DNA from 2 places in the Streptosporangium fragile genome. Region 1 is predicted to be linked to the other one. Evidence: predicted binding sites of a transcription regulator. Region 1 holds the regulator's gene; the other holds the start of a gene.
The links. Region 1 encodes HrcA, which represses chaperone genes, less so after heat shock. Its sites were predicted from a motif close to TTGGCACTCTCNNNNNGAGAGTGCCAA; they were not measured.
Positions count from the first base shown of each region.

Region 2: groES (co-chaperone GroES) is a predicted target of HrcA. The motif match lies at 2,147-2,173, and genes of this name have one in related genera.

Region 1 is NZ_BAAAVI010000006.1:115,365-119,780, reverse strand. Features, by position in the region: gene ABD841_RS06155 (hypothetical protein) at 1-217, shown strand, start outside; gene ABD841_RS06150 (16S rRNA (uracil(1498)-N(3))-methyltransferase) at 430-1,161, opposite strand; gene dnaJ (molecular chaperone DnaJ) at 1,222-2,361, opposite strand; gene hrcA (heat-inducible transcriptional repressor HrcA) at 2,376-3,389, opposite strand; gene ABD841_RS06135 (hypothetical protein) at 3,573-4,337, shown strand; gene ABD841_RS06130 (DUF3097 domain-containing protein) at 4,395-4,416, shown strand, end outside.
Region 2 is NZ_BAAAVI010000014.1:7,622-12,037, reverse strand. Features, by position in the region: gene ABD841_RS11590 (class I SAM-dependent methyltransferase) at 97-1,263, opposite strand; gene ABD841_RS11585 (Uma2 family endonuclease) at 1,283-1,963, opposite strand; gene groES (co-chaperone GroES) at 2,263-2,574, shown strand; gene groL (chaperonin GroEL) at 2,666-4,291, shown strand.

The sequences.
Region 1 (4,416 bases):
GACGCCGACCCCCTGCCCCACGACCGTGCAGGGTGAGCCGGTCGAGCCGGGCGGCCTCACCGAGAAGTGCGACGAGAGCGAGGCGACGCCCACGCCGACGGAGGCGACCGTCCCCTCGCAGAGCACGTGCCCGACCGACGAGTGCCCGTTCCCGGGCGATACGCCGCCGCTGCCGACCGAGGCGAGCGCTCCCGCCTCGACCCCGGTCGGCCGCTAGGGCGAGGGCCCGCGGAGCACTCCTCGGGGCCCGCCCGTCACCGGCCTCCCGGGATGGCGCGGACGCGCCCGTCCCCTCGGGTCACCGGACGCCGCCCGCGCGCACGCGCCGGGGGCGGACACCGGCTGCCGCGGTGAAAGGCGGCCGCACGCGCGTGCCCGGAAGGTACGGGTCGCGGGCCCGGTCCGCTCCGAACCCGGTCCGTCCGCGTTTCACCAGCGGCCCGTGCGCGCCTGCACGATGGCGGCCGCGGCGACTCCGGCCGTCGAGGTGCGCAGCACCGTCGGCCCGAGCAACGCCGGCACCGCCTCCGCCGCGCGGAACGCGGCGATCTCCTCCTCGGCGACCCCGCCTTCGGGGCCGACCACCACGACGATGTCGCCCTCTCCGGGAAGCGGCAGGGTGGAGAGGGGGCCGGAAGCCTCCTCGTGCAGGACGATGCCGAGCGCCGCCGCCGACAGCAGCTTGGCGACCGTCGCGGTCGTGGCGAGCTCGGCCACCTCCGGCAGGTGAAAGCGGCGCGCCTGCTTGCCCGCCTCGCGCGCCGTGGAGCGCCAGCGGGCCAGCGACCTGGCGCCCCGCTCACCCTTCCACTGGGTGACGCACCTGGCCGCCGCCCAGGGGACGATCACATCGACCCCGGCCTCGGTCATCATCTCCACGGCCAGCTCGCCCCGGTCGCCCTTGGGCAGGCCCTGGACGACGACCAGGCGAGGGCTGGGCACCGGCACGTCGTAGCGGCGCAGCACCTCGACCCGGAGCGAGTCCTTGCCCGCGTCGAGCACGACGCACTCGGCCACGGTGCCCGCGCCGTCCGTCAGGTCGAGCCGCTCCCCGGCCCGGAGCCGGCGTACGGCCGCCGCGTGACGGCCCTCGGGCCCGCCGAAGGTGAACTCCGGGCGGGCCAGGTCTGCGGGGTCGGCCAGGAAGACCGGGACGGTCATCGGCCGCCGGGCCCGGCGGGACGGGAACCGGCACCGTCGGCGAAACGGGAACCGGCGCCGTCAGCGGCCATTGAAGGCGTCCCGCAGGCGGGAGAAGAAGCCCTGCTGGCCGGGGGCGAACTTGCCGGGCGGCCGCTCCTCGCCGCGGAGCCTGGCGAGCTCCCGCAGCAGTTCCTCCTGGGCCGGGTCGAGGCGGGCCGGGGTCTCCACGTTGACGTGGATCATCAGGTCGCCGCGGCCGGTCTCGTTCAGGCGCTGCACGCCCCGGCCGTAGAGCGGGATCGTCTGGCCCGACTGCGTGCCGGGACGGATATCCAGCTCCTCGGCGCCGTCGAGCGTCTCCATGGTCAGCATGGTGCCGAGCGCGGCCGCGGTCATCGGGATCTGCACGGTGCAGTGCAGGTCGTCGCCGCGACGCTCGAAGATCTCGTGCGGGCGCTCGACGATCTCCAGGAACAGGTCTCCGGGAGGGCCGCCGCCCGGCCCGACCTCGCCCTCACCGGCGAGCTGGATGTGGGTGCCGTCCTCCACACCGGCCGGGATGCGGACCTTGATCGTCCGGCGGGTGCGGACCCGGCCGTCGCCGGAGCACTCCTGGCAGGGGTGGCGGATGATCGAGCCGAAGCCCCCGCACTGGGGACACGGCCGGGAGGTCATGACCTGGCCGAGGAAGGAGCGGGTGACCTGGGAGACCTCACCGCGGCCGTGGCACATGTCACAGGTGTCGGGGTGGGTGCCGGGCGCGGCTCCGGCGCCCGAACAGACCTCGCAGACCACGGCCGTGTCGACGACCAGCTCTCGTGTGGTGCCGAAGGCCGCCTCGCGCAGGTCGAGCTCGACCCGGATGGTGGCGTTGCGACCGCGGCGGGCGCGGGAGCGCGGGCCGCGCCCACCGCCGGCGCCCGCGGCCCCGAAGAAGGCGTCCATGATGTCGCTGAACGGGAAGCCCGCGCCGAACCCGCCTGCACCGCCCCCGCCCGGGGAGAACGGGTCGGCCCCCATGTCGTACATCTGGCGCTTGCTGGAGTCGGACAGGACCTCGTAGGCCTGCGTGATCTCCTTGAAGCGCTCCTGCGTCTCGGGATCGGGGTTGACGTCGGGGTGCAGCTCGCGCGCCAGGCGGCGGTACGCCTTCTTGATCTCTTCCGGACTGGCGTCGCGGCGCACCCCGAGGGTGCCGTAGTAGTCGCTCTTAGCCACTGTTCGTTGACCTCTTAGGATGCAGCCAGGATCTGGCTGACGTAGCGTGCCACCGCGCGCACCGCGCCCATCGTGACCGGATAGTCCATTCGCGTCGGGCCCAGCACACCGAGCCGGGCCAGTTGTTTGTCCCCCGAACCGTACCCGGCGGCGACGATGGACGTGCCCTTAAGGCCGGTATAAGGGTTCTCCGAACCGATCCGCACGGTCACCGCCGACCGGTCGGAGGTCTCACCGAGCAGTCGCATGAGCACGACCTGCTCTTCCAGCGCCTCGAGGACCTCACGGAGCCCGACGGTGAAGTCGGCTCCCGCGAGGTTGGCCGCCCCGGCGAAGACGATCTTCTCGTCGCGCCGCTCCACCAGCGACTCCAGCAGCACCGAGAGGATCGCGGTCGCCAGCGGCCGGTCCTCGGGGGGCAGTCGCCCGGGCAGATCGGCGACCTTGTCGGGGACGCTGGTGAGCCCGCAGCCGTCGAGTGAGGCGTTGAGCACCGCCCGCAGGTGGGCGACACGGTTCTCGTCCACGAGGTCGGCCAGCTCGACCACGCGCTGCTCGACCCGCCCGGTGTTGGTGATGAGCACGAACATCAGCCGACGCTCGCTCAGCGGCACCAGCTCCACGTGCCGGACCGTCGAGTTGCTCATCGTGGGGTATTGCACCACGGCGACCTGCCGGGTGAGCTGGGCCAGCAGCCGGACCGTTCGCGTGACGACGTCGTCGATGTCCACCGCGCCGGCGAGGAAGCTCTCGATGGCCCTCCGCTCGGCGGCCGACAACGGCTTCACCTGCGAAAGCCTGTCGACGAAGAGCCGGTAGCCCTTGTCCGTGGGCACCCGGCCCGCGCTGGTGTGGGGCTGGGCGATGTAGCCCTGCTCCTCCAGCACCGCCATGTCGTTGCGGATGGTCGCCGGCGACACACCCAGGTTGTGCCGCTCGGTGAGAGCCTTGGACCCCACCGGCTCATTGGTGGACACGTAGTCCTCGACGATGGCGCGCAGCACGGCGAGCTTCCGGTCGTCGACCAACGTGGTCACCTCCCTGCCTGCGTCCAAACGGGAAACACGAGGCTTGGCACTCTGTGTTCCCGAGTGCCAAGTGTACGGCCCCTGTCCGGAAGGTGCGATAAGCAGGAGCTGCGGATGACGGGAGCAAGTCGTTGGCAAGTCAACTGCTATCCCGATCCAAGTGTCACCCGGCACTATTCGTGTATGTCTAATAATTTCGGATCTTCTCCGGGTGGCCCCCCGCAGGGACCCGGTTACGGCGCATCCCAGCAGCCGTACGGCCAGCAGTACCAACAGGGCAGTCCGTCCTACGGTTACCCCACCCCCAACTACGGGCCCCCGCAGGGAACACCGGCCAAGACGAAGGTCAAGCCCAGCCTCGGTTGGATCTTCGGTTCCTGGCTCGTCGCGTTCCTCAGCATCGGCGTCGGGGTCCTCGTCCTCTACAACGGTGCCGCCGGGGCCGCCGACGCGATCACCGACGCCGCCCCCACCAAGTCCTTCGCCGCCGGCGAGGCCGTGACGGTCAAGCTCGACCCGGCGGACAAGCCCGCGCTCTACGTCTCCGCCACCAGCCCGACCAACTACGAGTGCGCGATCGAGGGCGGCGAGACCCCGCCCAGGCTGGAGAAGGCGGCCGTCTCCCAGACCGTCACCCTCAACGGCGACGTCTGGGAGATGGGCCTGCGGATCGGGGTGGACAAGGCGGGCGACTACCAGGTCCGTTGCACCGCCGACGACGCGAGTGTCGTCAAGTTCGGCGTGGGCAAGGAGCTCGCCCTCGGCTCGGCGGTGAGCGGAGCGCTGGGCGGGGTCGCCGCCGGGCTCGGCATCCCCCTGGTGTTCTTCCTGGTGGCGATCATCATGACGATCGTCGTGCTGGTCAAGCGGAGCGGCGCCCGCAAGCGCCAGGCCGCGGCCGCCGCCGCGTCGGGACAGTGGGGACAGCCCGGACCGTACGGTAGGTGACGACCGCGTTTGCTACCGTCCACATGATCCCTGACACGAGACGGTGGGCGGTCGGCGATGTACGAGCGTGACGTTCTGG
Region 2 (4,416 bases), on a different contig from region 1:
GCCCGGCAACCTTAGCCCTTCGATCAAGGTTCTCCGAGGCCGAATGCAAAAGATCGGAATTGCAGATGAATTGCGAGAATTGTCTATTTTGGCTGGTCAGCATGGGCTGCAGATCAGAGCGAACGGCCTGTCAACGATCCGGGTCAGAATGACCACCGCGGATTCACCGCCGGACAGCCGCAGGTCCTTTCTGAGCCGCTCGACGTCGACCGCCGAGCCCCGCTTCTTGATCGTCACATTGCCGACCCCGCGCTCGCGGAGCGCCGCCCGCAGCCGCTTCAGCGAGAACGGGAGCGTCTCGTGCACCTCGTACCGCGACGCCCACTGGGTCGGCGTCGCGGTGTCGCCGGTGATGTAGGCGATGCGCGGGTCGAGCAGGCGCCCGCCGACCGCGGCGGCGACCTCCGCGACCAGGTGGGCGCGGATCGCCGCGCCGTCCGGCTCGTAGACGAACCGGCCGACCGGGCCGGTCTCCGCCCCGCCGAGATCCGGGTCGGGCGTCATCGTGGCGCCGGACGGCAGGATCGTGGCCCTGCGCTCCACCCCGCCCGCCAGCGAACCGCACCAGATCACGGCCTCCTTGACGTCGCCCCGGTGCGAGACCCACTCCGCCTCCGCCCCGGCGGGGACGAACTCGTAGGGGATCCCGGGGGCGACCTTCAGGCAGGCCGCCTCCGCCCCGGCCACCATCTCCAGCACGGCGGGCCAGGGCGGCGAGTAGGCCATCGGGTCGAACGTCCTGCCCCGCGCCGTGCGGCGCGCCGGGTCGGCGAACAGCACGTCGAAGGCGGCCGGATCGAGCGACGAGGCGTCGGCCGCGCGGACCGAGACCCGGTCGCCCAGCCCCAGGGCCTCGGCGTTGGCCCGGGCGACCGCCGCGGTGAGCGGGTCGGCGTCGACGGCCTCGACGGTGCATCCGGCCCTGGCCAGAGCCAGCAGGTCCCCGCCGATGCCGCAGCAGACGTCGGCCACCCGCGAGCCGGCGGGGACACGCCGCGCCCGGTGGTCGGCGACCTCGCGGCGGGTGGCCTGTTCCAGGCCCGCCGGGGTGAAGTACATCAGGTCGGCGTCCGCGCCGAACTTCTCCCTCGCGCGCCGTCTGAGCCCGGCCTGGGTGAGCGCCGCCGAAACCAGCCCGGCGTCGTAGCGACGCCTCAACCGCGTCACCGCCACGACCGGGTCGTCCCCGGCGACCTGCGCCGCGGCGTCCAGGGCCTCCTGGCCGAGCGGGGTCAGCAGCTCCTTGAACGCGTCGAGGTTCACACCCCCCGACGCTACCGCCTCAGTCGGGCAGCTCGGTGAGGTCGATGTCGACAGGGAACGGATCGGCGACCTTGAGGCGGTCGCGGTGGATGCCGGTCGGAACGTAGGAGCGGGTGACGGGATCGAGCTGGTACACGTGGACGACCGGCTCGTCCGCGTTGTTCTCCACCAGCCAGAAGTGCCGGATGCCGGCCTCGGCGTAGCGCCTCGGCTTCACCTGGCGGTCGCGGAACTCCGACTCGGGGGAGACCACCTCGATCACCAGGTGGACCTCGTCGGGCGCGTAGGAGGTACGGGACCGGTCCTTCGCCGCTTCCCGGCCGACCACCACGACGTCCGGGCACGGGCGCTGCCTCGGGCCGAGGGTGACGTCCATCTGCATCACCGCCTTGAGGTCGTCGGGCGCCTGCTCGTTGAGGGCGGTTCGCAGGCCGTACAGGACGTACTCGTGGAAACGTCTCTGGGGGGACATGAGGATGAGGGCTCCGTCGACGAGTTCGGCGTGCTTGAACAGGTCCAGCTCGTCGTTGGGGCCGTCGGTGGGAAGCCGGTCGAGGTCGTCGGCCGTCCACCCTCCCGGGGGAGGGAGGGGCCAGTTCGCGAGCGGGTCGCGGGCCTCTCCCGGAGCGCTCGCCTTCTCGCTGAGCGTGCTGGTCACATCGCTCACCGTAGTGTCGTCGCGCTCACCGTGAGTAGCCATTCGGTCACATTCCCGTCGCTGCTCGGTTGTCCCCTCCATGTGCATGTTCCCCCATCCTGCGATGCCTGTCCCCGGTACGCCACCGGACGGTGCGGATGGTTCGAGTGGGGCTTGACGTTCGCCTGAAGCGCAGAAGGGGTGGCTCGTGTTGACTGTCAAGGCCACCTTGCATACTGTTCCGTATTGGCACTCTCCCAGTGAGAGTGCCAATCCATGCGACGAGGTCAGGTCTGACACCCGCGACGGCAGACCGCTGGTCGCCTCTTCTAGATCATTCAAATCTGAAGGGGAGGTCCGACGTGACGACCGCCACCAAGGTTCCCGTTAAGCCGCTCGGCGACCGCATCGTGGTCCAGCCGCTTGAGGCCGAGCAGACCACGGCTTCCGGCCTGGTCATCCCGGACACCGCCAAGGAGAAGCCGCAGGAGGGCAAGGTCCTCGCGGTGGGTCCGGGCAACTGGGACGAGGACGGCGAGAAGCGCATCCCGCTCGACGTCAAGGAGGGCGACGTCGTCCTCTACAGCAAGTACGGCGGCACCGAGGTGAAGTACGGCGGCGAGGAGTACCTCGTGCTCTCCGCCCGTGACGTGCTCGCCATCATCGAGAAGTAGTTCTCGCTTCACCGAAGATGACGTATCGAGCCCCGGGTCGCGCGAGCGCCCGGGGCTTTGATGCGCTGACGTACTTACAGAGAGGATTGTCATGGCGAAGATCCTGTCGTTCGAGGAGGACGCGCGCCGAGCCCTCGAGCGCGGCGTTAACGCCCTCGCCGACGCCGTCAAGGTGACGCTCGGCCCGCGGGGCCGCAACGTCGTCATCGACAAGAAGTTCGGCGCGCCGACCATCACCAACGACGGTGTCACCATCGCCCGCGAGGTCGAGCTGGAGGGCCGGTACGAGAACCTCGGCGCGCAGCTGGCCAAGGAAGTCGCGACCAAGACCAACGACATCGCCGGTGACGGCACCACCACGGCGACCGTCCTGGCCCAGGCGATGGTCCGCGAGGGCCTGCGCAACGTCGCCGCCGGCGCCCAGCCGCTCTCGCTCAAGCGCGGGATCGACCTCGCGGCCAAGGCCGTCAGCGACAAGCTGATCGAGTCGGCCCGCCCGGTCGAGGACAAGAAGGAGATCGCGAACGTCGCGACGATCTCGGCCCAGGACGCCAAGATCGGTGAGCTGATCGCCGAGGCGTTCGACAAGGTGGGCAAGGACGGTGTCATCACCGTCGAGGAGTCCAACAGCATGGGCCTGGAGCTGGAGTTCACCGAGGGCCTCCAGTTCGACAAGGGTTACCTGTCGCCCTACATGGTGACCGACCAGGAGCGCATGGAGGCGGTCCTGGAGGACCCCTACATCCTGATCAACCAGAACAAGATCTCCTCCGTGGCCGACTTCCTGCCGCTGCTGGAGAAGGTCGCGCAGACCAAGAAGCCGCTGCTGGTCATCGCCGAGGACGTCGAGGGCGAGGCGCTCGCGGTCCTGGTCACCAACAAGATCCGCGGCACCTTCACCTCCGTCGCCGTCAAGGCGCCGGGCTTCGGTGACCGCCGCAAGGCCATGCTGCAGGACATCGCCATCCTCACCGGCGGCCAGGTCGTCAGCGAGGAGGTCGGCCTCAAGCTGGAGCACGTCGGCCTGGAGGTGCTGGGCACCGCCCGCCGCGTCGCCATCACCAAGGACGCCACCACCATCGTGGACGGTGCCGGCGACGCCCAGGCGATCGCCGACCGGGTCAAGGAGATCAAGCTCGCGATCGAGCAGTCCGACTCCGACTGGGACCGCGAGAAGCTGCAGGAGCGCCTGGCCAAGCTCTCCGGCGGCGTCTGCGTGCTGAAGGTCGGCGCGGCCACCGAGGTCGAGCTCAAGGAGAAGAAGCACCGCCTTGAGGACGCGATCTCGGCGACCCGCGCGGCGATCGAGGAGGGCATCGTCTCCGGTGGTGGCTCCGCGCTCGTCCACGTCTCCAAGGTCCTCGACGACCTGGGCCTGTCCGGCGACGAGGCGACCGGTGTCTCCGTGGTCCGCAGGGCGCTCGTCGAGCCCGCCCGCTGGATCGCCGAGAACGCCGGTCTGGAGGGCTACGTCGTGACGGCCAAGGTCTCGGAGCTGTCCGTCGGCCACGGCCTCAACGCCGCGACCGGCGAGTACGGCGACCTGGTCGCCCAGGGCGTCATCGACCCGGTCAAGGTCACCCGCTCGGCCGTCCAGAACGCGGCCTCCATCGCCGGCATGCTGCTGACGACCGAGGCCCTCGTGGTGGACAAGCCCGAGGAGGAGGCCCCGGCCGCCGCCGGTGGCCACGGCCACGGTCACGGCCACGGCCACTGATCCCCAGCGGTCCCGCACGGCTCGCGTCTCCCCGGGAGGCGCGAGCCGTTCGCGTTTCGAGACCGCGGACGCGAGCCGTCCGCGTTTTGCGGTAAACCGAAAGCGGTACCAAAGCGTCATCGCGC